2 regions of the Methylobacterium sp. BI1 genome follow, and region 2 is predicted to be linked to the other one. Evidence: predicted binding sites of a transcription regulator. Region 2 holds the regulator's gene; the other holds the start of a gene.
What was found. Region 2 encodes PhoB, which activates phosphate uptake and scavenging genes when phosphate is short. Its sites were predicted from a motif close to TGTCATNNANCTGTCAT; they were not measured.

Region 1 (3,664 bases), 2.2 Mb from region 2:
CGAACGGCGGCGAGGTGGTGGTGCCGGGCCGCTCCCTGATGCTCGTGCGCAATGTCGGCCACCACATGGATACCGACGCGGTGCTCGACGCCGAGGGCCGCGAGATCCCCGAGGGCATGCTCGACGCCGCGGTCACCGCGATGATCGCGATCCACGATCTCAAGGGGGATTCCGGCCTGCGCAACAGCCGGCGCGGTTCGGTCTACATCGTCAAGCCGAAGATGCACGGGCCCGAGGAGGTCGCCTTCGCGGTCGAGCTGTTCGGGCGCGTCGAGGCCATGCTGGGTCTCGAGGCCAACACCCTCAAGATGGGCATCATGGACGAGGAGCGCCGCACCACGGTCAACCTCGCCGCCTGCATCGCGGCGGCGGCCGAGCGGGTCGTGTTCATCAACACCGGCTTCCTCGACCGCACGGGGGACGAGATCCACACCGCGATGGAGGCCGGCCCGGTCATTCGCAAGAACGACATGAAGGCGACGCCCTGGATCAAGGGCTACGAGGAGAACAACGTCGATGTCGGCCTCGTCTGCGGCCTGCTCGACCACGCGCAGATCGGCAAGGGCATGTGGGCGGCGCCCGACGCCATGGCCGACATGCTGATGCAGAAGGGCGCCCACCCGAAGGCGGGCGCCAGCACGGCCTGGGTGCCGTCGCCGACCGCCGCGACCCTGCACGCGCTGCACTATCACGAGACCGACGTGCGGGCCCGGCAGGTGGAACTCGCCCGCCGTCCGCGCTCGGCCCTCGACGAGATCCTCGAGATTCCGCTGGCCCGCTCGAACTTCGCCCCCGACGACGTGGCCCAGGAGATCGACAACAACGTCCAGGGCATCCTCGGCTACGTCGTCCGCTGGATCGACCAGGGGGTGGGCTGCTCGAAGGTGCCGGACATCCACGATGTCGGGCTGATGGAGGACCGAGCGACCTTGCGGATCTCGTCACAGCACATCGCGAACTGGCTGCATCACGGCGTCGTCAGCGAGGAGCAGGTGATGACGGCGCTCAAGCGGATGGCGAAGGTGGTCGATCGCCAGAATGCCGGCGACCCGCTCTACCGCCCCATGGCCCCCGACTATGACGGCCCGGCCTTCCAGGCGGCCTGCGACCTCGTCTTCAAGGGCCGCGAGCAGCCGAACGGCTACACGGAATGGATCCTGACCGAGCGCCGCCGTGCCGCGAAGGCGGCCCGCTAGACCGGCTTCCCGTCCGCCCGCGCCGGGTGCCGTGGCGCTCGGCTCGGTCTCGGCAGAGCCTGAAGCCGAGACAGGTCCGGTGCGGGCGGCACGCAGGGTCTGCGCCCCGGACGGAAACCTCCCTCGTGCCGCTCTCCTGCCGGGCTTCGGCCCGGCAGACAGGCCCCGCAACCCGCACCGGCATCACCACCGACGACGGCTCCGCATCCCATTCCCGTGCAGGGCAGACGTCGCGAAAGGCCGCTGCCGCGTGCAGCGTCGTCAAGGCGTCAGACAGGTTCGCCATAGCGGAGCCTCCGGAAGGGAGTCCGCCGCCATGTCCGCCTCGTCGCGTTCCAGCCTGACCCGTCGCCCGTTCCTGACCGGTGCCGCCGCCGGCCTCGTCGGTCTCGGCACCGGCGTCTTCCGGCCCGGCCTCAGCCGGGCCGCAGACCGCCCGATCCTCACCCACGGCTTGCAATCCGGTGACGTCGACGGCAGCTCCGCCGTGGTCTGGGCGCGGGCCGACCGCCCCTGCCGGGCGATGATCGAGTGGTCGACCACGGAAAGCTTCGCCGATATTCACGGCGGCGTCTTCGCGGATGCGCTCCCGGTGAGCGACGGCACCGTGAAGGTCGCCCTGACGGACCTGCCGGCGGGCCAGGACGTGTTCTACCGGGTCCGCCTGCAGGATCTCGCCGCCCCGACGATCCTCGGCGCGCCGCAGGTCGGGCGCTTCCGCACGGCGCCCGCCGAGCGCCGCTCGGTCTCGTTCTGCTGGTCCGGCGACACGGCCGGCCAGGGCTGGGGCATCGACGAGGCCCGGGGCGGGATGACGATCTACGCGGCCATGCTGCGCAACCGGCCGGATTTCTTCCTGCATTCCGGCGACACCATCTACGCCGACGGGCCGATCGTGCCGGAGGTGCGCCTGCCCGACGGCACCCTCTGGCGCAACCGCGTCACCGAGGCGGTGTCGAAGCCGGCCGAGACCCTGGAGGAGTTCCGCGGGCGCTACCGCTACAATCTCACCGACGCGAACGTGCTGGCGATGAACGCCGAAATCCCGATCTTCGCGCAGTGGGACGACCACGAGGTCACCAACAACTGGTGGCCCGGCGAGCCTCTGACCCGGGCCGAACACCTGCGGAAGGCCTATCGCGACCCGAACGTGCTGGCGCTCCAGGTCCGTGCCGCGCGCGCCTTCCACGAATACATGCCGATGCGCTTCGCGCCCTCGGAACCCGGCCGCGTCTACCGCAGGATCTCGCATGGGCCCCTGGTCGACGTGTTCCTGCTCGACATGCGCTCCTATCGCGGGCCGAACGGCGAGAACCGGCAGACCACCTACGGCCCGGAGGCCCACTTCCTCGGCCCGACGCAGATCGCCTGGCTCAAGCGGGAACTCCTCGCCTCCCGCGCGACCTGGAAGGTGATCGCGGCCGACATGCCGATCGGGCTGGTCGTGCCCTACGACGCCCAGCCGCCCTTCGGTTCGGAAGCCGTCGCGCAGGGCGACGGGCCGCCGCTGGGCCGGGAACTCGAGATCGCCGACCTCCTGCGATTCCTGCGGGATGCGGGCATCCGCAACACCGTCTGGCTGACGGCGGACGTGCACTACGCGGCCGCGCATTACTACGACCCGAACCGGGCCCGATTCCAGGAGTTCGAGCCGTTCTGGGAGTTCGTCGCAGGCCCGCTCCATGCCGGCACCTTCGGTCCCAACGCCCTCGACGACACCTTCGGACCCCAGTTGCGCTTCGCGAAGGCCCCCCCGCCGGGCCGGACCAATCTCTCGCCGGCCGCGGGCTACCAGTTCTTCGGGCACGTCGCAGTCGAGGGCGCGACGGAGCAGATGACCGTCACCCTGAAGGACGCCGCCGATACCGCGCTCTGGTCGGTGACCCTCGACCCCGTGCGGACCTGACCTGCGGACCGGACACGCCCGCCCGGGCTCGGCGGTCCGACACGTCCGTCCCGCCCCTCAGTGATGCCCCGCCATGTGGCGGCCGATGCTGCGGGCGTCGGCCTCGGCGCGATTCACCGCGTGCACGATGCGGCCGTCGGACATCACCACGATGCGGTCCGAGAGCTCCAGGATCTCGTCGAGATCCTCGCTGATCAGCAGGACCGCCGCGCCGGCGTTGCGGGCCGCCACGATCCGGGCCCGGATCTCGGCGACGGCGGTGAAGTCGAGCCCGAAGCAGGGGTTGGCCACGACGAGGAGGTCGACCGGATCGGTGAGTTCGCGCGCCAGCACGGCCCGTTGCACGTTTCCGCCGGACAGGGTGGCGATCGGCGCCTCGGCGGAGGCGGTCTTCACCCCGAAGCGTGCGATGAGGTCCCGGGCGCGCCGCCGCATGGCGCCGGTGTCGAGCCAGACGGTCGGCCGCCTCGCGGCCTCGGCGACGGGGGCGCCGTCGTCCCGCCGGTCGAAGGCCCGGAAGGCGAGGTTCTCCGCGACCGACATGCGCGGCGCGCAGGCATTG
Region 2 (3,664 bases):
ACTTCCACGACCGCCAGGTCACGGCGCTGATCGGACCGTCGGGCTGCGGGAAGTCCACCCTGCTGCGCACCTTCAACCGGATCTACAGCCTGTATCCGGACCAGCGCGCGGAAGGGGAGATCCTCCTCGACGGCCAGAACGTGCTGGATTCCAAGGTCGACCTCAACGAGCTGCGCTCGCGCATCGGCATGGTGTTCCAGAAGCCGACCCCGTTCCCGATGTCGATCTACGACAACGTCGCCTTCGGCCTGCGCCTCTACGAGAAGCTGCCCAAGGCCGACCTCGACATGCGCGTCGAGGAATCCCTGCGCAAGGCCGCCCTCTGGGACGAGGTGAAGGACAAGCTCAAGCAGTCCGGCATGGGTCTCTCGGGCGGCCAGCAGCAGCGCCTCTGCATCGCCCGCACGGTGGCCCAGCGCCCCGAGGTGATCCTGTTCGACGAGCCGACCTCGGCCCTCGACCCGATCTCCACCGGCCGCATCGAGGAGCTGATCGAGCAGCTGCGTTCAGAATTCACCATCGTCATCGTCACGCACAACATGCAGCAGGCGGCCCGCATCTCGCAGTTCACCGCGTTCATGTATCTCGGCGAGCTGGTGGAATTCGGCCCCACGACGCGCATCTTCATGAATCCGGAGAAGCGCCAGACGCAGGACTACATCACTGGCCGCTTCGGCTGATCCTCCGTCGGCCGATCCCGGCCCGCGCCCCCCATCACCGCCAGGGCGGGCCCCGGACAGTCGGGCCCGATCGAGGAGCGAGACCCATGCCCGACCACATCGTCAAATCCTACGACACGGACCTCGAGGACCTGCGCCGCTCGATCTCCGAGATGGGCGGCATCGCCGAGAAGATGATGACCGAGGCCGGCGAGGCCCTGGTGCGCCGGGACTCGGCCCTGGCCCAGGCCGTGATCGCCGCCGACGCCCGCCTCGACACCCTCCAGCGCGAGATCGAGGAGCGGGCGATCCTGCTCATCGCCCGGCGCCAGCCCCTGGCGATCGACCTGCGCGAGACCGTGACGGCGATCCGCGTCTCGAACGATCTGGAGCGCATCGGCGACCTCGCCAAGAACGTCGCCAAGCGCGTCGTGGCGATCGCCGACCAGATCCAGCCGCAGAAGATCGTCATCGGCGTCCAGCACATGAGCGACCTGGTGCAGGAGCAGCTTAAGGACGTGCTCGACGCCTATGCCAGCCGCGACACCAAGGCGGCCCTCGACGTCTGGGAGCGCGACGACGCCATCGACGCCCTCTACAATTCCCTGTTCCGCGAGCTCCTGACCTACATGATGGAGGATCCGCGCAACATCTCGTTCTGCACGCACCTCCTGTTCGTGGCCAAGAACATCGAGCGCATCGGCGACCACACCACCAACATCGCCGAGACGATCCACTACCTCGTCACCGGCGAGAACCTCCTGGCCGAGCGCGAGCGCCCGAAGAACGACGCCTCCAACTACGCCACCGTGGACATGCCCGGCGCGGCCTGACCCCGTGCCGGACTGATCGAAAGCGCACGATGAGTACGCGTATCCTGATCGTCGAGGACGAGGAGGCCCTGACCCTCCTCCTCCGCTACAACCTCGAGGCCGAGGGGTTCGTCGTCGACTCGGCCGCCCGCGGCGACGAGGCGGACCTGCGCCTGCAGGAACAGGTGCCCGACCTCGTCCTGCTCGACTGGATGCTGCCGGCCCTGTCGGGGATCGAGCTCTGCCGCCGCATCCGCGCCCGGCGCGAGACCGAGCGGCTGCCGGTGATCATGCTCACGGCGCGGGGCGAGGAGGGCGACCGCATCCGCGGCCTCGGCACGGGGGCGGACGACTACATCGTCAAGCCGTTCTCGGTGCCCGAGCTCCTCGCCCGGGTCCGCGCCCTGCTGCGCCGGGCCAAGCCCGCCCACGTCGCCAACCTGCTGGTGGCCGGCGACATCGAGCTCGACCGGGTCAGCCACCGCATCCGCCGGGAGGGCCGCGAGATCCATCTCGGGCCGACCGAGTTCAAGCTCCTCGAGTTCCTGATGCAGAGCCCCGGCCGGGTGTTCTCCCGCGAGCAGCTCCTCGACGGCGTCTGGGGCCACGACGTCTACATCGACGAGCGCACCGTCGACGTCCATGTCGGGCGCCTGCGCAAGGCCCTGAACCGCCCGCGCCAGAGCGACCCGATCCGCACGGTGCGCGGCTCGGGCTACTCCTTCGACGAGATGTTCGAAGCAGAGGCCGAGTAGCCGACCCCGAGGTGGGCCGGCGCGGCGAACCGTCGAGCCCGCCGCCTTACGCGAAGATCATGGTGTCGGTGGGCACGTGGACGGTGAAGGCCTTGCCCTCGTCGACCCAGCCCGGACCGGCGGCGCCGTGGTTGATGCCGTTGGCCTCCTCGGCACTGCCGGCGAAGTGATGCTGGCCGGTCTGGGTGTTGTAGAAGCGCTCCAGGGTCAGGCCGCCGGGGGCGCCCGCATCCGCGTAGGCCTCGAAGGCCACGCCCTCGTACTTGTAGGTCGGCGCGGTCTTCAGGACCTGGTCCCGCTCGGCGACGCTCGTCGTGAAGAAGTGGGCGTTCGAGGCCGTGTCGAAGAACCGGAACACGTCCACGGTGTCGGCGCCCTTGGCCGGGGCCGCCCAGGGGGTGCCCTCGTAGGTGAACCACGGCAGCGTCTTCTCGATCTGCAGCTTCTCGGCCGTGTTCGTGGTGTAGAAGTGATCCCCCGTGTGGGTGTCGTAGAACCGGTAGACCGCCGTGGCGTCGGCCTGCACGACGGGCGCTGCCGGTACGGCCGCCGCGGCGACCACCGGCGCGGACGGGGCGGGGGGCGCGCCGTACAGGGCCTGGATCCCCGCGATGTCGCCGGCCGCGAGGGTCTTGATGCCGGTGTTGAGGATGGCGTTCATCACCTCGGGCTTGGTGTTGTAGTGATCGAGGCCGAGGGCGTGGCCGATCTCGTGCAGCGCCACCAGGGAGAGGTCGACGTTCTGGGTGCTGACCACGCGCCCGCCGGAGACGGCGTGCCAGCCCTCGCCGCTGTCGAAGGTCACCGCCACCGACTGCATGCGCTGGCCGCTATAGGAATAGTTGGCGTAGCCCAGGGTGTTGCCGAGCCCGTCGATCCCCCCGAGGGTGAAGTCGATCTGGGCGCTGGCCGTGGCGGCCACCTGCTGGAACGCGATGTTGGCGGCGGCCGCCCAGGTGGCGAAGGCCGCCTGGATGAGGCTGACGAAGCCCGTGGGAATCGTGCTGTCGACGGCCCAGGTGACGGTACCGCCGCCCGTGCCCGCCGCGCCCGTGCCCCAGCGCGGACCTTCCAGCGCATAATCCCCCATCGACCGCCCTCCCGTCCGTTCGGGCCAGGGTCGGCGGGGGAGGTTACGAAATCCTTACCGCGCCGGCCGTCGCCCGCCCGGACGGCGCGCCCTCAGACGATGCTGCGCACCACGCCGCCATCGACGCGCAGGGCCGCCCCGCTGGTGGCGCTGGCGGCCGGGCTGCAGATGTAGGCGACCATGCTGGCCACCTCCTCGACGGTGGCGAGGCGGCCGATCAGCGAGGTCGGGCGGTGCTCGGCCACGAAGGCCCGGCCGGCGGCGTCGAGGTCGACCGCGCCCCCGGCTCCGCCGTCCTGCCCCTGCGCCATGCTCTTCATGAAGTCGGCGACCCCCTCCGACAGGGTC

Region 1: the regulator PhoB is predicted to act here: its motif matches at 1,453-1,469, upstream of AC1MGR_RS13025 (alkaline phosphatase D family protein).

Annotation. Positions count from the first base shown of each region.
Region 1 covers NZ_CM155267.1:2,765,236-2,768,899, forward strand. The annotation lists gene AC1MGR_RS13020 (malate synthase G) at 1-1,196, shown strand, start outside; gene AC1MGR_RS13025 (alkaline phosphatase D family protein) at 1,513-3,102, shown strand; gene AC1MGR_RS13030 (ABC transporter ATP-binding protein) at 3,160-3,664, opposite strand, start outside.
Region 2 covers NZ_CM155267.1:4,966,746-4,970,409, reverse strand. The annotation lists gene pstB (phosphate ABC transporter ATP-binding protein PstB) at 1-680, shown strand, start outside; gene phoU (phosphate signaling complex protein PhoU) at 767-1,492, shown strand; gene phoB (phosphate regulon transcriptional regulator PhoB) at 1,522-2,226, shown strand; gene AC1MGR_RS23550 (matrixin family metalloprotease) at 2,273-3,316, opposite strand; gene AC1MGR_RS23545 (SDR family oxidoreductase) at 3,409-3,664, opposite strand, start outside.